2 regions of the Candidatus Allofournierella merdavium genome follow, and region 2 is predicted to be linked to the other one. Evidence: predicted binding sites of a transcription regulator. Region 2 holds the regulator's gene; the other holds the start of a gene.

Region 1 (9,603 bases), on a different contig from region 2:
GCCGCTGAAGAACAAGGCGGTGGCGGTGGCCGCCGCCTGCCTGCTGGCCGTCGGCTCGGTGTTCGGCATCGGCGGGGCAAAGCTTGCCGCCTATGCAAACAGCACCGCCGCCGCCTTTTCCGACGGGATGTACTCCATCGCCGCCGACCTGGACGCCCGGCTCAACTCGGCGGCGAACCTTGCCACGGTGGCCGAAAAGGTCGGCGGGGTGAGCGGCGAGGCCATCAACGGGGTGAACGGCGCCATCCAGGCGGTGCAGGCCGCCCAGGGGCCCGCCGCCAAGGCCGCCGCCGACGGGGCGCTGGCCCAGGCGGTGAACGCCCTCTACGACGAGGCTGTGGCCCTGGCGGACCAAAACCAGTACGACCTGCTGGCCGGGGAACTGGCGGAGTTCAACGCCCGGGGCAACACCATCCGAAACAACGACTATAATTCCCGGGCGCAGGCGTTCAACGACACCCTCGCCGGCCAGCCGGCGAAGCTGATCGGCGCGCTCTGGGGCATCGAGGAGGCGGAGTATTACCAATGAGACAGTGGAAACGCGCCCTTGCCGGCGCGGCGCTGGCGGCGATGCTGCTCACCGGCAGCGTCTTCGCGGCAGTGCCCGCCGCCCCTGAAAACAGCTGTGTGCTGGACGAGGCGAACGTGCTCTCGGAGCGCACCGAGCAGGCGGTGAACGATCTGACCATCGCGCTGGACGAGGCCTGCGGGGCACAGATGGCCGTGCTCACGGTGGACTTCACCGGCACCGACACCACCGCCGGCTACGCCTCCCAGGTGTTCAACGCCTGGGGCGTGGGCGACCCGGACAAGAACAACGGCGTGCTGCTGTTGCTGGTGATCGGCGCCCAGGACTACTACTGCACCGTGGGCACCGGCCTGGAAAAGGATCTGACGCCGCAGAAGGTGGACGATCTTCTCTGGAACAATCTGGAAGAGGGCTTTGCCAAGGGCGATTATGACGCGGGCGTCACCGCCTTTGCCAATGCCATGTACGACGAACTGTGCGATATCTATGGCGTGCAGCCCGGCCAGAACACCGGTGGCGGCGCCCCCGCCCCCGCGCCGGAGGGCCCCTCTCTCGCGGCCCGGATCGGCGGTGCTTTCACGCTGGTGATCGTGCTGGCGGTGCTCCTGCTGCTGGTGGTGGTGGGCAGCCTGCTGCATCCCGTGCGCTATGTGCGCACCCGCTGGTTTGGCTACAGCTATCCGCCCCTGCCGCCCCGCCGGTTCTACGGCGGCTGGCACCGGCGGCCTCCGCCGCCTCCGCCGCCCCGCGGCCCGCGCCCGCCCTGTCCCGGCGGCCCCGGCGGGTTTGGCGGCTTTGGCGGCGGTTCCTCCCGCCCGTCCTCGTCCTCCCGGCCGAAGAACTTCGGCGGCTTTGGCGGCGGTTCCTCCCGGGGCTCGGGAGCCGGGCGCCGCAGCGGCGGCGGTTCCCGCTCCGGCGGCGGTGCGGGCCGACGCAGATAAGGGCCTAAAAAAACAAGCGGCCTTCCCCGACGAGGGGAAGGCCGCTTTTGCGTCTTCAGTCCAGCAGGCCGTAGACCCGGCAGGTCTCCAGCATCTGTGCCAGGGTGAGTTTGTCGCCCATCAGCTGACGATAGGTGGCGGTGCGGGTCTTGCCCGCCGCCTTCAGGCCTTCCATGCGGGCGGTGGTGTCGGCGTAGCGGGCCTGCAGGTCCGCCAGCATCTTCTCAAGTTGTTCCAGCCGGTCCATCGGGGGCGTCCTCCTCGTTCTTTGCCGCGCGCCGGGCGCTGAACTCACAGCCGCAGTAGTCCTGCCGGTACAGGCCGTACTCCGCCGACAGCTCCAGGCTGCGCTTGTAGCCGTTTTTCTTCTTGAAATCGTTGGGCAGGTGGCGCACCCCGTACTGCGCTTCCAGCTCCCGGCCGATGGCGTTGATGCGCGCCGCGTCCTTGTGGGGGCTGATGGACAGGGTGGTGCAGAACCAGTCGAACCCATGCTCGGCGGCATAGCGGGCCGCCTCCTCCATCCGCAGCCGGTAGCATACGGTGCACCGCCCGCCCCGCTCCGGCTCGGCCTCCAGCCCCGCCACCGCCGCGTAGTAGCGGTCGGGGTCATAGGCGGCCTCCACCACCCGCACAGCGGGGGCAAAGGCGGCGGCAAAGCGTTCCAGCTCGCCGGCCCGGCGGTGGTATTCGGCGGCGGGCCAGATGTTGGGGTTGTAGTAGAGGATGGTCACCGCAAAATGGGCCAGAAGCTGTTCCAGCACCGCGCTGGAGCAGGGCCCGCAGCAGGCGTGGAGCAGCAGGCGTGGCTTTTCGTCCCCCGCGGGGGCCAGCCGGGCCAGCACGGCCTCCATCTCCCGGGCATAGTTGGGTGGATTGGCCATAGAACACGGCCCCCTTTCGCACATTGGTCAACGCCATTATACCACGTTCCGCAAGGGCGGTGAAGTGCCGCCCGGCCGGCCGGTCACAAACTGTTTGTAACGATTTTGCAATTTGTTTAAATCCTTATCACGGTTTTTCCACAAAGTAGGGGTATTCTATAATCACAGCCCGGGGGGAACGGATCGTTCCCCAAAACAAAAACCGGCCGCGGCGAACGCCGCGCACACTGGCCGCCGCCCATGCGATCGGGCGGACCCGCAAGCTCCGCCCGGGGCGGCCCAGACAACCGACGCCCTTCCCCTTTGCGAGAAGGTTTATATATAGATATCCGCTTTTTCATGAGAATCCTCTTCAATTTGTGCAAAGGCAGCCTGCTCCCTTACTCCTCGGGGCAGGCTGCTTTTGCGTTTTGCAGAGGTTTCTGCTATAATAGATTAAATACTCTGCCTTCCCCCGGCGGGAAGGACGGGGGAGGGAAAACCATGGACGAAAAACACATCCGGCGCATCGGTGAGCTGGCCCGCAAGAGCCGCACGCCCGCCGGCCTCACCGAGGCGGAAAAGGCCGAGCAGGCCGCTCTGCGCAGGGAGTACATCGACAGCATGAAGAAAAATCTGCGCACCCAGCTGGACAACATCGAACTGATCGACGAGTACGGTGTGCACCGCCCGCTGCCCAAAAAGTCGTAAGGGGGCTTTTGAGGCCCCCAGCTCATAACATCCGAGGTGCTTTGTGTGACTGAAATGCTCGTGCGGCTGTTCATCAAAAACCGCCGCGACACCACGAACCCCGCCGTGCGGGCCGCCTACGGCAACCTGGCCAGCTGGGTGGGGATCTTCTGCAACCTGCTTCTCTGCACCGGCAAATTTCTGGCCGGCACCCTGTCGGGCAGCATCTCCATCGCCGCCGACGCGGTGAACAACCTCTCCGACGCCTCTTCCAGCGTGGTGAGCCTCATCGGTTTCAAGTTGGGCGCCCGCCCCGCCGACGAGGAACATCCCTACGGCCACGCCCGCTTTGAATATCTGGCGGGGCTGGCGGTGGCGGTGATGGTGCTGGTCATCGGTGTGGAACTGCTCAAGAGCAGCGCGGAGAAAATTCTGCATCCCGCTCCCGTCACCTTCAGCTGGGTGGCCATGGGGGTGCTGGCGGCGTCCATTGCCGTCAAGCTTTGGATGGCGCTGTTCAACCGCACGCTGGGCCGGCGCATCAACTCCGGTTCCCTCATCGCCACCGCGGCGGACAGCCGCAACGATGTGCTCACCACCAGCGCGGTGCTCATCGCCAGCCTCGTCAGCCATTTCATCCATGTGGAACTGGACGGCTGGATGGGCGTGGCGGTGGCCCTGTTCATCCTTTACAGCGGCGTGGGCCTGATCAAGGACACCATCGACCCGCTGCTGGGCGTGGCGCCCGACCCGGAACTGGTCAAGCACATCCACGACAAGATCATGAGTTATCCCGGCGTGCTGGGCACCCACGACCTGATGGTGCACGATTACGGCCCGGGGCGGCAGTTCGCCAGCGTCCATGTGGAGCTGGCCGCCGAGGACGACGTGATGAAGAGCCACGAACTCATCGACGACATCGAGCGGGATTTCCTCAAAAATGACCGGCTGCCGGTGGTGATCCACTTTGACCCCATCGTCACCTCCGACGCCCAGGTGGGGGACATGCGCCGCTGGCTGGCGGACGCGGTGAAGACCATCGATCCGGGGCTCACCATCCACGACCTGCGGATGGTGCCGGGCAAGACCCACACCAACGTGATCTTCGACTGTGTGACCCCGCCGGGCTTTGCCATGGGCAGCGCCCGGCTGAAGGAGGCCATTGAAAAGCTGGTGCGGGAGAAGGATCCGAACTACTTCTGCGTCATCACGGTGGAGTCCAGTTTTGCCGCCGTGCCCCACACGGGCGAGGCGGTGCGATCATAAAAGGGGGAAACGGGCAATGGAGTATCGCTATTCCAACAAAACGCTGGGGATGCGGCCCAGCATCATCCGCGAGCTGCTCAAGCAGATGAGCGATCCGCAGCTGATCAGCTTCGCCGGGGGCAACCCGGCGGCGGACAGCTTTCCCATCCGGGACATCCGGGCCTTCAGCGACCAGCTGCTGGCCAGCGACCCGGTGGGCATGCTGCAGTATTCGGTCACCGAGGGCTACGGCCCCCTGCGCACCGCCTGCCGCGCCTTTGCCAACCGCCAGTGGCCGGTGGTGAAGGATTCCGACGAGGTCATCATCACCAGCGGCAGCCAGCAGGTCATCGAGTTCACCGCAAAGCTGCTGTGCAACGAGGGGGACGTGGTGGCGGTGGAGGAACCCGCGTTCCTGGGCGCCTACAACTCCATGCGCGGGTTTGGCGCGGTGCTGCGGGGGGTGCCCCTGCAGCCGGACGGGGTGGACCTGGCGGCGCTGGAGGCGGTGTTCGCCGCCGAGCCAAAGCCCAAATTTTTCTACTGCATCCCCAACTTCCAGAACCCCACCGGCTACACCACCAGCCTGGCAAAGCGCAAAGCTATCTACCGCCTGGCGGTGAAGTACGGCGTGCCGGTGCTGGAGGACGACCCCTACGGCGCGCTGCGCATTTCCGGCGAGGACGTGCCCCCCATCAAGCACTTTGATGAGGAGGGCGCGGTGATCTACGCCGGCTCCTTCAGCAAGATCCTCTGCCCCGGCATGCGCCTTGCCTTCTGCGCCGGCCAGCCGGACCTCATCACCAAGATGGTCACCGCCAAGCAGGGCAGCGACGTGCACACCAACGTCTGGGCCCAGCGGGTGTGCGAGCGGATGCTCACCCAGACGGACATGAGCGCCCACATCGCCCGGCTGCAGGCCATCTACCGGGAAAAGGCGAATCACATGATGGACCGGCTGGACGAGGAACTCGCCGGCGCGGTGACCTATGTGCGCCCGGAGGGCGGCATGTTCATCTGGGCCAAACTGCCCGACGAGGTGCCCGCCGGCGAGTTTGTGCGCCGGTGCCTGGAAAAGAAGCTGGCGGTGGTGCCGGGCAGCGCCTTCTACACCGACAGCACCGTGGAGCAGCCCTTCCTGCGGCTGAACTTCTCCACCCCCACCACGGAGCAGATCGACCGGGGCGTGGCCATCATGGCCGAAGTGCTGGCCGAGATGACGAACCCCCAGTGAGCGCAAAAACGAGAGGAGAGAGGCACCCATGGAAAAAATCAAGATGACCACCCCCCTTGTGGAGATGGACGGCGACGAGATGACCCGCGTTTTGTGGAAGATGATCAAGGACGAACTGATCCTTCCCTTTGTGGAACTCAAGAGCGAATATTACGACCTGGGGCTGCCCAACCGGGACGCCACCGGCGATCAGGTCACCATGGACGCGGCGCTGGCCAACAAAAAGTACGGCGTGTCGGTGAAGTGCGCCACCATCACCCCCAACGCCCAGCGGATGACCGAGTACAACCTGCACGAGATGTGGAAGAGCCCCAACGGCACCATCCGCGCCGTGCTGGACGGCACCGTGTTCCGCGCGCCCATCCTCATCAACTGCATCAAGCCGGTGGTGAAAAACTGGAAAAAGCCCATCACCATCGCCCGCCACGCCTACGGCGACGTGTACAAGGGCACCGAGTTCCGGGTGCCCGGCCCCGGCAAGGCGGAACTGGTGTTCACCGGCGCCGACGGCGCCGAGATGCGCCAGACGGTGTACGACTTCGAGTGCCCGGGCGTTTTGCAGGCCCAGTACAACAAGGACACCAGCATCTCGAGTTTTGCCCGCAGCTGCTTCAACTACGCCCTTTCCACCAAGCAGGACCTGTGGTTCGCCACCAAGGACACCATCAGCAAAAAATACGACCACACCTTCAAGGACATCTTTGCCGAAATCTACGAGGCGGAGTATAAAGAGAAGTTCGAGGCGGCCGGCATCGAATACTTCTACACCCTCATCGACGACGCGGTGGCCCGGGTCATCCGCAGCGAGGGCGGCTTTATCTGGGCCTGCAAGAACTACGACGGCGACGTGATGAGCGACATGGTCTCCACCGCCTTCGGCAGCCTTGCCATGATGACCAGCGTGCTGGTGAGCCCCGACGGCTGCTACGAGTACGAGGCCGCCCACGGCACCGTCACCCGCCACTACTACCGCTACCTGAAGGGAGAGGTGACCAGCACCAACCCCATGGCCACCATCTTCGCCTGGACCGGCGCGCTGGCAAAGCGCGGCGAGCTGGACGGCATCCCCGCCCTCTCGGACTTCGCCAAAAAGCTGGAGGCCGCCTGCATTGACACGCTGGAGAGCGGCGTGATGACCAAAGACCTGTGCGGCCTGGCGGAGGGCATCACCCCCACGGCGGTGTCCAGCGAGGAGTTCATCAAAGCCATCCGCAAGGACCTGGAGGCGAAGCTGGGCGCCTGAGCGCCCCTGACGGGGCCGGCGCGTCCTCTTTGCCTTCGCCCGCCGGGCGGCATCCGCCCCACGGGCCGCGGCGTCTGTCTTTCCCGGCGAGCGGGCTGGTGCGCGCTTTCTTTCGCCCTGCCTTTTCGGCGGGCTGCGCTTGAAGCCGCCTTTTCCGGCCCTTGTGGCGCGGCCGTCGAAGCGCCGCACACGTTGGAAACAGCCGGTGGCCAAAGACACAGGTCGGCCCGTCGCCGCCCTTCACCGCCCGCACTTGCGGCGGGCGGCATCCCGGCACGATACAATACAGCAACAGAACGGCCCCGCGGGAATTTCCCGCGGGGCCGCCTTTGTTTCTCTGCCGCTTTTTTCAATGGCTCACTCCTGCATCTTCCGCCGCCGGGCCAGCCGGTGTCGCCGCAGCGCCAGGGGCAGCGCCCCCAGGCAGATGGCAGCGCCCAGCACAAGGTTGATCAGGGAGTAGGGGGCGCTGGCACCCAGAAACAGGTTTATGCCTCCCAGCAGATAGCACAGGGTGAGCACCCGGTCCATGTGGCGGAGAATGGAGTCGGTGTCGCTGAAAAGTTCAAAGGGGGTGCCGTCGTTCTCCCGCCGCAGGTAGACCCAGCGGAACAGCCGGCCCACCACCTGAATGCCCGTGTCCTCCAGAAAGGCCAGATAGTCCGGGTCGTTTTTTTGCAGCATCTCCAGCTGGTACTGCCAGCGGCCCGGTTCGCCCGGCTCGAACTCATAACGGCACCAGCCCACCCGGCGCAGCTGCCAGCCCTGACGGCTCATCTCATTGAGCCAGGCGGCCTCTTTCTCCCAGTCCCACAAAAGAAACACTTTGTGAACCACTTTGTTCATGCCTGCTCCTCCTTTGCCACGGCCCGGCCGTTTTTTACCAGCTCCTCCAGCCGGGCCAGCTCCGCCTGCGCCGCCGCCTTGCCCGCAGCGGTGATGCGATACTCCTTTTTTCGGCTGCCCGCCTCCACCGGCAGCGCCTCGATCCAGCCCTTTTCCAGCAGGGTGTTCAGCGCGCCGTACAGCGTGCCCGCTGCCAGCCGCACCCGCCCGCCGGAAAATTCCTGCACCTTCTGCATGATGCCGTAACCATGCAGCGGCTGGTATAAAGCAAGAAGAATGTAGAAAAACGCCTCGGTCAGGGCAATGCTCTCCGCCATGGCCGCACCTCCTTTTGCGTCGTGGAACGATATATCGATTGACGATATAATTATATCAGCACCCGATATAGTTGTCAACCATCCCCCCAAGAAAAAATGTTTGGGGGATAATTTAGCGCTCTAAAACAAAGACTGCTAAAATTAACAAAAAGTTCATAATTCCGAAACACAAAACAGCAAAATTAGGGGTATAGTAATAATTGTCAAGAGGGAAGAGGCCCGGGAGCAAAAACCCGGGGCCCTCCTCACCTGGCCCGGCGGCGCAGCGCCCGCGCAAACACAGCGCCGCCAAACAACAAAATCTTTTCGTGCGCGGAGAATAGGAGTACAGTATGTTTGGTATGATTCCGTTCACCCGTGAGGAAAATAGCCTGTGGAACTATCTGGATAATATGGAGAAGAACCTGTTCACCGGTTTCGGCGACATGAGCCAGTTCCGGTGCGACATTCAGGACAAGGGCGACCATTACCTGATGGAGGCGGAACTGCCCGGCTTCCAGAAGGAGGACATCAGCCTGGACCTGAACGGCGACAACATGGTCATCACCGCCCGCCACAACAGCGAGAAGGAGGAGAAGGGCGAAGGCAACTACCTGCGCCGCGAGCGCAAGTATGGCTCCTACAGCCGCAGCTTCAATGTCAGCGGCATCAACACCGAGGGCATCAAGGCCGCTTACAACAACGGCATCCTGGAAGTCACGCTGCCCAAGCAGGCCGAGAGCGCGCCTGCGACCCGGAGCATCCAGATCGAGGGCTGATCCTTCCACAACACACCATGGCAAGCAAAGGGGCGCCCGGCCAGCCGGCCGGGCGCCCCTTTTTTGTGCTTTATAATATACAAAGTGTATAAAAAGGATTGTTTTCAACAAGAATCGCCCTATTTTCGGGTAAAGAATGGGGTAAACGAAGCGTCGGTTGACCGCAGAGCCTCCAAAGGGTAGGATAGGACCCAGGGAGGCGAAGAGAATGGACACGAAAACGTTGGGGAACTTTATCGCCGTGCGGCGCAGGGAACTGGGTCTGACCCAGGCCCAGCTGGCCGGGCGGCTGCACCTCACCGACAAGGCGGTGAGCCGGTGGGAGCGGGGCGTGGGCCTGCCGGACGCCACTACCCTGGAGCCGCTGGCCGCGGCGCTGGAGGTGAGCCTGGCCGAGCTGGTCACCGCCCGCCGTCAGAAAACGCCGCCTTTGCCGGAGGCGGAGGAAGCGGCGGCGGGGGCGCTGGCGCTGGCCCGGCAGAGCCGCAGCGCCGGGCAGCGGGCGCTGTGGTGGGCGTGCGTGGTCTGCCTGGGGTTGTTTGCCGCCGCGGCGGCCTTTCTTTTGTGGGTGCTGGCGGTGAGCGGGCCGGTGGTGGCCGGCTCGGTGGCCAGCCTGCTGCTGGGTCTGGGGGCCTGGAGCGCGCCCCTGGCGCAGCTGGCCCGGCGGCGCTGCACCCCCCTGGGCTGCATCCTCAGCCTGGGGCTGGCCCTGGCAGCCCTTGCGGCCCAGTTTGCCGATATCCTCACCCAGGTGCGGGAAGGAGACTGGTCCGCCCTGATGGACACCATGGCCCCGCTGCTGGCGGTGGTGTTGTTCTTCTGCGTCGTCACCCTGGGGCTGAACCTGCTGGCGGCGCTGGCCGGTTACGTCCGGCAGGCAGGAGCCCGCTGACGGACACCGCCGGAAAATCGCAGACAGGATATTGCGGTCGTTTTG
Region 2 (9,603 bases):
ACCTCCAGTTCCACAAAGAGCTGGGTGCCCAGCCGGTTGTGGCGCACTGCGTTGGACAGCAGGTTGTCCAGCGCCCGGCGCAGCTGCCATTCGTCCACCATGCAGAACGCCGGCGTCTCCGGGATGGCCGGCTCCAGGGAAAAGCCCGCCAGGTCGATCTCGTCGTAGCGCTCGGCCAGCCAGGCCCGCAGGAATTCGCACACGTCCACCCGCCGGGTGTGCAGTTCAAAGCGGGGGTGCTGGGTCTTGCTGTACTCGTGAAAGGCGTCGGTGAGGCGGGCCAGGTCCCGGGCCTTGCCCCGGATCATCTCCAGGGTGCGCTGCCGCTCGGCCGCGGGCACCTTGCCGTCGCACAGCGCGTCCGCCGCGCCGCAGATCACCGTCACCGGGGTCTTGATGTCGTGGGAGATGTCCGCGATGAGTTTCTGGCGCCCCTCGTCCAGCCGCTTTCGCTCGGCCTCGCTCTCGGCCAGCAGGGCGGCGAACCGGTCGAAACTCTCGCCGATGCGGCGGATCTCCCGGGGGCCGCCGCAGTCGCCCACCCGCACGTCCCGCCCGGCGGCCTGGGCCTCCACCGCCGCGCCCAGGGCCTCCAGCGGTTGGGCGATGCGCCGGCGCAGATGGCGGATGAACAGCCCCGCCGTGAGGAGGAACAGCGGCAGGAACAGCGCCGCCACCCAGCCGCTGCGGTTCAGGATCTGCTGGTACTGGCCGTCGGTGAGAAAGCTCTCCCGCAAAAGAAGGGTGCGCCCGCTGCCGTCGGCGGCGGTGAACGCCGCCCGGGCCAGCAGCGCGTTTTCAAACCGCGCCCCGGTGAGATAGGCGTACTCCGCCGGGGTGTAGGCGGTCCTGCCGTCCCCCAGGTCCCCCAGCAGCACCCGCAGCCCGCCGTCCAGCACGGCGGTGCGGGTGGCCTCGCCCCCCGTGCCGTCGTGGGTGTGGGCCACCACCAGATGCCGCGCCGCCCCCTCGCCGCCGTCCAGTTCGTAGGCGTCGATCTGCACCCCGTCGCCCCAGACGGGCACGCAGGCCAGCGCCCCCGGCTCCACCGCCCGGTCAAAACCAGCGCCGTCGGCAAAAAGGAGCGCGCCCTCCTCGTCGTAGACGGCAAAGGCGCCCCCCTGCCCCAGATACCGGTGCAGCGTTTCGTACCGCCCTTTCGCCAGGGCCGGGTCGGCCAGCAGGCCGTACCAGTCGGCGGCGCGCCACAGCCGGTCCAGGTAGAGGTTCCAGGCGGCGAACACCGCCGCCGCGATGGCCAGCATCGCCAGGCTGAACAGCAGGTACTGCCGGGCCAGCAGCCCGAACAGGCCGCCCTTTTCCGTTTTTTTCATGCGGGGCCCCCCTCAAACCGGTAGCCCAGGCCCCGGATGGTCTTGATGTAACGAGGGGAGCGGGGGTCGTCCTCGATCTTGTCCCGCAGTTTGGAGATGTGCACCATCATGGCGTTCTCGTCCCCCTCGAAGTAGTCCCCCGCGGCCCCCTCGTACAGCTGGGCCTTGGTGAACACCCGCCCCGGCGAGCGCATCAGGATGGCCAGGATCTTTGCCTCCATGGGGGTGAGGGGCACCGGCCGGCCCGCCTTCTCCAGCCGCATGGCGGCCAGGTCCAGCGCCAACTCGCCCCCCCGCAGCACCTCGCCCCCCGCCCGGGCGGCCCGCCGCAGCTGGGCCTTCACCCGCGCCACCACCTCCACCGGGTTGAAGGGCTTGGTGACATAGTCGTCCGCCCCGAGGTTCAGCCCCAGGATCTTGTCGTTGTCCTCGCTCTTGGCCGAGAGGATGAGGATGGGCATGTCGCTGAACCGCCGCAGCGCCCGCGTCACCTCATAGCCCGAAAGGCCGGGCATCATCACGTCCAGGATGGCCAGGTCCGGCCCCTCGGCCCGGGCCTTTGCCAGGGCCTCGTCGCCGTCGGCGGCCTCCAGCACCCGCAGGCCCTCCCCCTCCAGATAGAGGCGCAGCAGCGCGCGAATTTCGTCGTTGTCCTCCGCGATCAGGATCAGTGGCGCCATGGCGTTTCCTCCTTGCAGGATGTTTTTACCTTATTATAACAGAGCCCGCCGCCGGCGGAAAGGCGGGCGGGGCGGCGGCGCTTGTATAATTTGCCTGCGCTGGCAGATACTAAGCAACAAAGAGCACAAGCGGCGGGGCCCGCCCCGCCGCCTTACAGGAGGTACACACCATGAAAGCAACCGGCATCGTGCGCCGCATCGACGAGCTGGGGCGGGTGGTCATCCCCAAGGAGATCCGCCGCACCCAGCGCATCCGCCAGGGCGACCCGCTGGAGATCTTCACCACCGGCGACGGCGAGGTGATCTTTAAAAAATATTCCCCCATCGGCGAGATGGCCGCCTTTGCCGCCCAGTACGCCGAGGTGCTTTGCAAGAACCTCTCCCGCACCGCCCTGATCTGCGACCGGGACAGCATCATCGCCGCCGCCGGCCCCGCCCGCAAGGAGTGCCTGGAAAAGCGGGTGAGCATCCCGCTGGAAAAGCTGATGCACGCTCGCCGCACCTACCTGCACGGCGGCCAGGCCGAGGACTGCCAGTTCCCCTGCGAGGGGGCCTCCCGGCACATCCACATAGCGGTGCCCATCATCGCCGCCGGCGACGTGGCCGGGGCGGTGGTGCTGCTGAGCGACGAGCGCAGCGCCACCCCCACCCCCGAGGAGCAGAAAGCCCTGGCCATCGCCGCCGCCTTTCTGGCAAAGCAGATGGAGAGTTAAAGCGCCGCCCGCCTTCTTTTTTCGGCGTCCGCGCCGCCCGCAAGGGGGGCCGCGGGCGCTTTTTTGCGGCCCGGAAGGGGCAGTGTGTGAACAAACGATGAAACTTTGAAAATTTTTGCACCACCCCCTTGACAGACGGATAAAATGGAGTACAATAAATTTAGCACTCGAGAGCAATGAGTGCTAAAATGAGAGAAAAGAGGTGGGGCCGCATGGCCATGGACGATCGCAAACAGCGCGTGCTGGAAGCCATTGTGGCCCTGTACACCCAGGGGGGCGAGCCGGTGGGCTCCAGCCTTTTGTGCCAGTATTTCGACATGGCGGTGTCCAGCGCGACCTTGCGCAATGAGATGGCGGCACTGACAAAGCTGGGCCTGCTGGAGCAGCCCCACACCAGCGCGGGCCGGGTGCCCAGCGCCAAGGGCTACCGCTATTACCTGGACAATCTGATGCATCCCGCCAAGGGGCTCACCGCCCGGCAGAAAGCCGAGATCGACCACATCTTCGCCGGCCTCGACTACGAGCCCGAGCGGCTGGCGTCCGGTGCGGCCCGGGCCCTGGCGGACTACGCCGGCTACATGGTGGCGGCCACCACCCCCCGGGCGGACGATCTGTGCATCGCCCACTACGAGGTGGTGCAGGTGGGCCGCTGCACCGCGGCGGTGCTGGCGGTGACCAGCGCCGGCGGCGTGCGCACCCGGGTGGCCCGGCTGGACACCGATTTCACCCGCGAGGACGCGGCGCTGCTCACCCAGACCCTCAACCAGGGGCTCGCCTTTGTGGCCCCGGCGGACCTGTCCGGCGCGAAGCTGGGCGAGTTGGCCGCCCGCCTGGGCGAGGGGAGCGACCGGCTCTATCCGGTGCTGAACGCGGCGGCGGCGCTGCTGCGGCAGGCCGCCCAGGCCCGCACCTACCCCCAGGGGCTGCAATACCTGATGCGCTGGCCGGAACTGACCGGCCTGCTGCCCCGGGTGCTGGAGCTTTTCACCGACGACGAGCGCGCCGGCCGGCTCATCACCCCCCGCACCGGCCGCACCACCGTGCTGCTGGGCGAGGACCTGCAGCGCCCGCTGCCGGGGCTGTGCTTCATGAGCAAGCGGTACCTGGCCGGCGGCGGCCTCACCGGGGCCATCGTCCTGCTGGGGCCCACCCGGATGCCCTTTGAGCAGCTGATGCCCGTTTTGGATTATTTTGCCTTGAAACTCGGCGAGTGTATGGCCGGCAAGGCACAGGAGGACCCGCAATGATGGACGAAACCAACAAGCGGCCCGAAGAGGCCGCCGCCGAAGCCCCGGCCCCCCAGGCCGAAGCGACAGAACAAAAGGCCGCTCCCAAGGCGGAGAAGGCCCCCGAAAAGGAAAAGAAAGAGACAAAGAAAGACAAAAAGGATCTGGAGGCACAGCTGGCCGCCGCCCGCACCGAGGCCGAAAAGGCCCGCGCCGAGGCGGAGGAGGCCAGGGACCGGCTGCTGCGCACCGCCGCCGAGTACGACAACTTCCGCAAGCGCTCGGCCCGGGAGCAGGACGCCGCCTTCGGCAACGGCGTGGCCCACGCGGTGAGCCAGATCCTCTCCATTCTGGACGCGCTGGAGATGGCCGAGGCGGCCCCCTCCACCGACGAGAACTTCAAGAAGGGCGTGACCCTGACGCTGGAAAAGGCAAAGGGCGCCTTCGAGGCCCTGAAGGTGGAGGAGATCCCCGCTTTGGGCCTGCCCTTCGACCCGGCGCTGCACAACGCGGTGATGCAAAAGGCCGCCGAGAACGGCGAGGAGAGCGGCACCGTGCTGCAGGTGTTCCAGAAAGGCTACAAGCTGGGCGACCGGGTCATCCGGCACGCCACGGTGATCGTGGCCGAATAATTCGCCGAAAGGGCCTTTCGCCCTTTCCCATAAATGAGAGTTCCACCATATTTGAGTTATAAATAAGGAGAGATATACTATGAGTAAAATCATTGGCATCGACCTTGGCACTACGAACAGCTGTGTTGCCGTGATCGAGGGCGGCGAGCCCGTGGTCATCGCCAACGCGGAGGGCGCCCGCACCACCCCCAGCGTGGTGGGCTTTACCAAGACCGGCGAGCGGCTGGTGGGCCAGGTGGCAAAGCGCCAGGCCATCACCAACCCCGAGCGCACCGTGAGCAGCATCAAGCGTCACATGGGCACCGACTACAAGGTGTCCATCGACGGCAAGGATTATAACCCCCAGCAGATCAGCGCCATGATCCTGTCCAAGCTGAAGGCGGACGCCGAGGCTTACCTGGGCGAGAAGGTCACCGACGCGGTGATCACCGTGCCCGCCTACTTCAACGACAGCCAGCGGCAGGCCACCAAGGACGCCGGCACCATCGCCGGCCTGAACGTCCGCCGCATCATCAATGAGCCCACCGCCGCATCCCTGGCTTACGGCATCGACAAGGAAGAGGACCAGAAGATCATGGTCTACGACCTGGGCGGCGGCACCTTCGACGTCTCCATCATCGAGATGGGCGACGGCGTCACCGAGGTCCTGGCCACCAACGGCGACACTCACCTGGGCGGCGATGACTTTGACCAGCGCATCATCGACTGGATGGCCGAGGACTTCCAGCGCGAGAACGGCATCGACCTGCGCAAGGACAAGATGGCTGCCCAGCGCCTGAAGGAGGCCGCCGAGAAGGCCAAGATCGAGCTGTCCAGCGCCATGACCAGCCAGATCAACCTGCCCTTCATCACCGCCGACGCCACCGGCCCCAAGCACCTGGACATGACCCTGACCCGGGCCAAGTTCAACGAGCTGACTGTGGACCTGGTGGACCGCACCATGACCCCCGTGCGCAAGGCCCTGGCCGACGCCGGCCTGCGCGCCTCTGACCTGAAGAAGGTCCTGATGGTGGGCGGCTCCACCCGTATCCCCGCCGTCTACGACGCCGTCAAGAAGGAGCTGAACTGCGAGCCCTTCAAGGGCATCAACCCCGACGAGTGCGTGGCCGTGGGCGCAGCCATCCAGGGCGGCGTCCTGCAGGGCGACGTCAAGGGCCTGCTGCTGCTGGACGTCACCCCGCTGAGCCTGGGCATCGAGACCCTGGGCGGCGTGTGCACCAAGATCATCGAGCGCAACACCACCATCCCCACCAAGAAGAGCCAGATCTTCTCCACCGCGGCCGACAACCAGCCCAGCGTCGAGGTCAACGTGCTGCAGGGCGAGCGTGAGTTTGCCCGCGACAACAAGAGCCTGGGCATGTTCAAGCTGGACGGCATCCCCGCCGCGCCCCGCGGCGTGCCCCAGATCGAGGTCACCTTTGACATCGACGCCAACGGCATCGTGCATGTGAGCGCCAAGGACCTGGGCAGCGGCAAGGAGCAGAGCATCACCATCACCGCCTCCACCAACATGAGCAAGGAGGACATCGAGAAGTCGGTGCGGGAGGCCGAGCAGTTCGCCGCCGAGGACAAGAAGCGCCGTGAAGAGGTGGACGCCCGCAACGCCGCCGACCAGATGGTGTTCCAGACCGAGAAGACCCTGAATGAGCTGGGCGACAAGGTGGACGCGGCCAAGAAGGCCGAGGTCGAGTCCAAGCTGAGCGAGCTGAAAGAGGCGCTGAAGGGCACCGACATCGAGGCCATCAAGGCAAAGCAGGAGGAGGTCCAGAAGGCCTTCTACGCCATCAGCGAAGAGCTGTACAAGAACGCCCAGGGTTCCGCCGGCGCGGCCGCCGGCCCCGAGACCGGCGCGGCCGGCCAGGGCGGCAAGTCCGACGACGGGGTCGTGGACGCCGACTTCAAGGAAGTCTGAGCCTGATCACAAGCCTCCCCTTGGTTTCAAGGGGAGGCATTCTGGGCTAATACGCCCCTACATTTTTCAGGAAAGAGAGCCCGCCCGGCGGGCAGACAAAGGTGAATAATCCATGGCAGAAAAACGCGATTACTATGAGGTCCTGGGCGTGGCGAAAAACGCCAGCGAAGAGGACCTGAAAAAGGCGTATCGCAAGCAGGCGAAAAAGTATCACCCGGATCTGAACCCCGGCGACAAGGAGGCCGAGGCGAAGTTCAAAGAGGTGAACGAGGCCTACGAGGTGCTCGGCGACAAGGAAAAGCGGGCGCGGTACGACCAGTTTGGCTTTGCGGGGGTGGACCCCAGCTACGGCGCCGGCGCGCCCGGCGGCGGCGGGGCCGGCGGCTTCGGCGGCTTCGGCGGCATGGGCGGCGTGGACCTGAACGACATCTTCGGCGATCTGTTCGGCGGCATGGGCGGCGGTTTCGGCTTCGGGGGCGGCCAGCGCTCCAACCCCAACGCCCCCCGCAAGGGCGCCGACGTGCGGGTGAGCCTGGTGCTGGGCTTCATGGAGGCGGCCCACGGCTGCACCAAGACCATCACCATCACCAAGCAGGACACCTGCCCCGACTGCTCCGGCACCGGCGCGGCCAAGGGCACCAGCCCCGAGACCTGCCCCGACTGCGGCGGCACCGGTTACATCAACCGCAACCTGCGCATGGGCGGCATGGTGATGCAGCAGCGCCAGCCCTGCTCCCGCTGCGGCGGCAAGGGCAAGATCGTCAAGACCCCCTGCTCCCACTGCCACGGCACCGGCAAGGTGGCCACCAAGAAATCCCTGGAGGTGAAGATCCCCGCCGGCATCGGCGACGACCAGAGCATCGCGCTGCGGGGCCAGGGCGACGCCGGCGCCAACGGCGGGCCTGCCGGTGATGTGATCGTCATCATCACCGTGCGGCCGGACCCCATGTTCGAGCGGGACGGCTACGACGTGTGGGTCACGGTGCCCATCACCTACAGCCAGGCGGTGCTGGGCGCCTCCATCGTGGTGCCCACCGTGGACGGCAAGGTGGAGTACACCGTGCCCGAGGGCACCCAGAGCGGCACCACCTTCCGGCTGCGGGGCAAGGGCATCCAGTACCTCGGCGGCCGGGGCCGGGGCGACCAGTACGTCAAGGTGATGGTGGAGATCCCCAAAAAGCTCACCCGCGCCCAGCGGGAGGCGCTGTCCGCCTTTGAGCAGAGCCTCAAGGACGACAACTACGAGCAGCGCAAGGGCTTTTTCAAAAACCTGCGGGACAAGTTCGAGAAGAACTGACCCGCCCCCGATACACCCGAAAGCGCCGGGCAGGAACTTCCTGCCCGGCGCTTTGTTTTGTATCCTGGGGGTGAAGTGCCGGCGCGGCAAGGGGCGGCCCGCCCGCGCCAAAGACCCGCCGGGGCGGCTCACTCCTCCCGCTCCAGGCAGGCGTCCGCCGCCAGGGCCAGCAGCCGCTGGAACTGGGCCCGCTCCCGGTCGGTCATGCGGGCGGTCATGCGGCGAAAGCCCTCGTCCACCTGCCCCTGCAGCGCCGGGTACACCGCCCGCGCCTTCTCGGTGGGGTGGATGTCGTAGGTGCGCTTGTCTTTGGGGTTGGTGCGCCGGGAGAGAAACCCCGTCTCCTCCAGCCTGGCCACCGTCTTGGCGATGACGCTCTTGTCCAGCGAGAGGCGCAAGGAAGTATCCCATGGAAAAAAGCGAAACGATATGGAACCGGCGGTTCGTCCTGCTGTTCATCACGAACCTGCTGGTGCTGGCGGCATTCTACGCCTCCATCCCCATCATCCCCCTCTACTGCGAGGAGATCGGCATCACCGGCTCGAAGATCGGCATCGTGCTCACCGCCATGTCGGTGGCCACCATCCTGTTCCGCCCGGTGGCCGGCTACCTGCTGGACAATTTTGACCGCTACCGGGTGTATCTGGTGTTTCTGGCGCTGTTCTGCCTGTCCTTCCCGGCGTTTCTGGCATTCCCGGCCTTCGGCGCGCTGATCGTGGTGCGGCTGTATATGGGGGCGGTCTACTCGGTGTGCGGCTCCGCCACCATGACCCTGGCGGGGGACGTGCTGCCCGCCGCCAAAATCACCCAGGGCATCAGCCGCTTTGCCTTCACCGTGTCCATCGGCATGGCCCTGGGGCCCTTCGTGGGCCTGCAGGTGCAGGAGAACCTGAGCAGCCGGGCCTCCTTCCTCACCATCTTCGGCATCGCGGTGGCGGCGCTGGTCTGCGTGAGCCTGTGCCGCATCCGGTATCCCAAGGTCAAGCGGGGCAAATTCTCGCTGCGGGGCTCCATCTACGCCCCGGCGCTGCCCTTCATGTTCAACATGATGTTTTTGATGATCCCCTACGGGGCGGTCATCGCCTACTCCTCCATCCTGGCCCAGGAGAAGGGCCTCACCCCCTGGCTGCCCTGGTTCTACATCTTCCTGGTGGCGGGGATGCTGGTGTCCAAGCTGTCCACCCAGAAACACGTCGACACGGGCAACCACCGGGCGCTGGTCTGCGCCAGCCTGGTGGTGCTCATCCTCACCATGGCCAGCTACCTCTTCCTCGCCACCGGGGCGCACCTGCTGGCCGCCGGCTTCTTCTTCGGCGTGGGCTACGGCATCTTGCAGCCGCTGTTCCAGGCCTTCGTCACCGGCACCACGCCGCCGCCCCAGCGGGGGGTGGCCAACGCCACCTACATGCTCTCCTACGACGTGGGCATCGGCCTGGGCTCGCTGCTGATGGGCTTTTTGCAGCAGCCGGTGGGGCTGGCCGCGGGCTTCGCCCTCACCGCCGTGTTCTACGTTGTGGGCGGCGGGCTGTACCTGGGCTGGACCGACGGCTATTACAGCCGGCGCAGGGCCGCCTGCGAAGCGGGCAGGGCCGATTAAGCGCACACCGGGGCGGATGCCTCGGGGGATCATGGCCCCGCCCGCGGCGGGGAAAAGAGAGGGCCCGGCGGACGTTTTGTCCGCCGGGCCCTTTTTCTGTGTTGTTATTCCGCGTTGGCCGCCCTGAGGTTCTCCACCTCCTGCGCCGCCAGGTCGGCCCAGGAGCCGTTTTTGTAGAGGAAGTCGTAGCGGTAGAGCACATAGCCGTCCGC

What was found. The regulator HrcA, encoded in region 2, represses chaperone genes, less so after heat shock. The targets are predictions, from matches to a motif close to TGTTAGCACTCNNNNNNNNNGAGTGCTAACA.
Region 1: the regulator HrcA is predicted to act here: its motif matches at 8,019-8,049, upstream of ACH2A7_RS04935 (Hsp20/alpha crystallin family protein).

The regions. Positions count from the first base shown of each region.
Region 1 is NZ_CALWND010000005.1:57,073-66,675, reverse strand. It holds gene ACH2A7_RS04985 (LemA family protein) at 1-529, shown strand, start outside; gene ACH2A7_RS04980 (TPM domain-containing protein) at 526-1,470, shown strand; gene ACH2A7_RS04975 (hypothetical protein) at 1,526-1,717, opposite strand; gene ACH2A7_RS04970 (epoxyqueuosine reductase QueH) at 1,695-2,354, opposite strand; gene ACH2A7_RS04965 (DUF896 domain-containing protein) at 2,838-3,044, shown strand; gene ACH2A7_RS04960 (cation diffusion facilitator family transporter) at 3,090-4,289, shown strand; gene ACH2A7_RS04955 (PLP-dependent aminotransferase family protein) at 4,306-5,502, shown strand; gene ACH2A7_RS04950 (NADP-dependent isocitrate dehydrogenase) at 5,531-6,745, shown strand; gene ACH2A7_RS04945 (DUF2812 domain-containing protein) at 7,103-7,591, opposite strand; gene ACH2A7_RS04940 (PadR family transcriptional regulator) at 7,588-7,908, opposite strand; gene ACH2A7_RS04935 (Hsp20/alpha crystallin family protein) at 8,241-8,666, shown strand; gene ACH2A7_RS04930 (helix-turn-helix domain-containing protein) at 8,875-9,558, shown strand.
Region 2 is NZ_CALWND010000009.1:149,945-159,547, reverse strand. It holds gene ACH2A7_RS09355 (ATP-binding protein) at 1-1,334, opposite strand, end outside; gene ACH2A7_RS09350 (response regulator transcription factor) at 1,331-2,014, opposite strand; gene ACH2A7_RS09345 (stage V sporulation T C-terminal domain-containing protein) at 2,185-2,727, shown strand; gene hrcA (heat-inducible transcriptional repressor HrcA) at 2,940-3,974, shown strand; gene ACH2A7_RS09335 (nucleotide exchange factor GrpE) at 3,971-4,585, shown strand; gene dnaK (molecular chaperone DnaK) at 4,665-6,497, shown strand; gene dnaJ (molecular chaperone DnaJ) at 6,610-7,794, shown strand; gene ACH2A7_RS09320 (MarR family transcriptional regulator) at 7,923-8,192, opposite strand; gene ACH2A7_RS09315 (MFS transporter) at 8,204-9,391, shown strand; gene ACH2A7_RS09310 (glycoside hydrolase family 10 protein) at 9,496-9,603, opposite strand, start outside.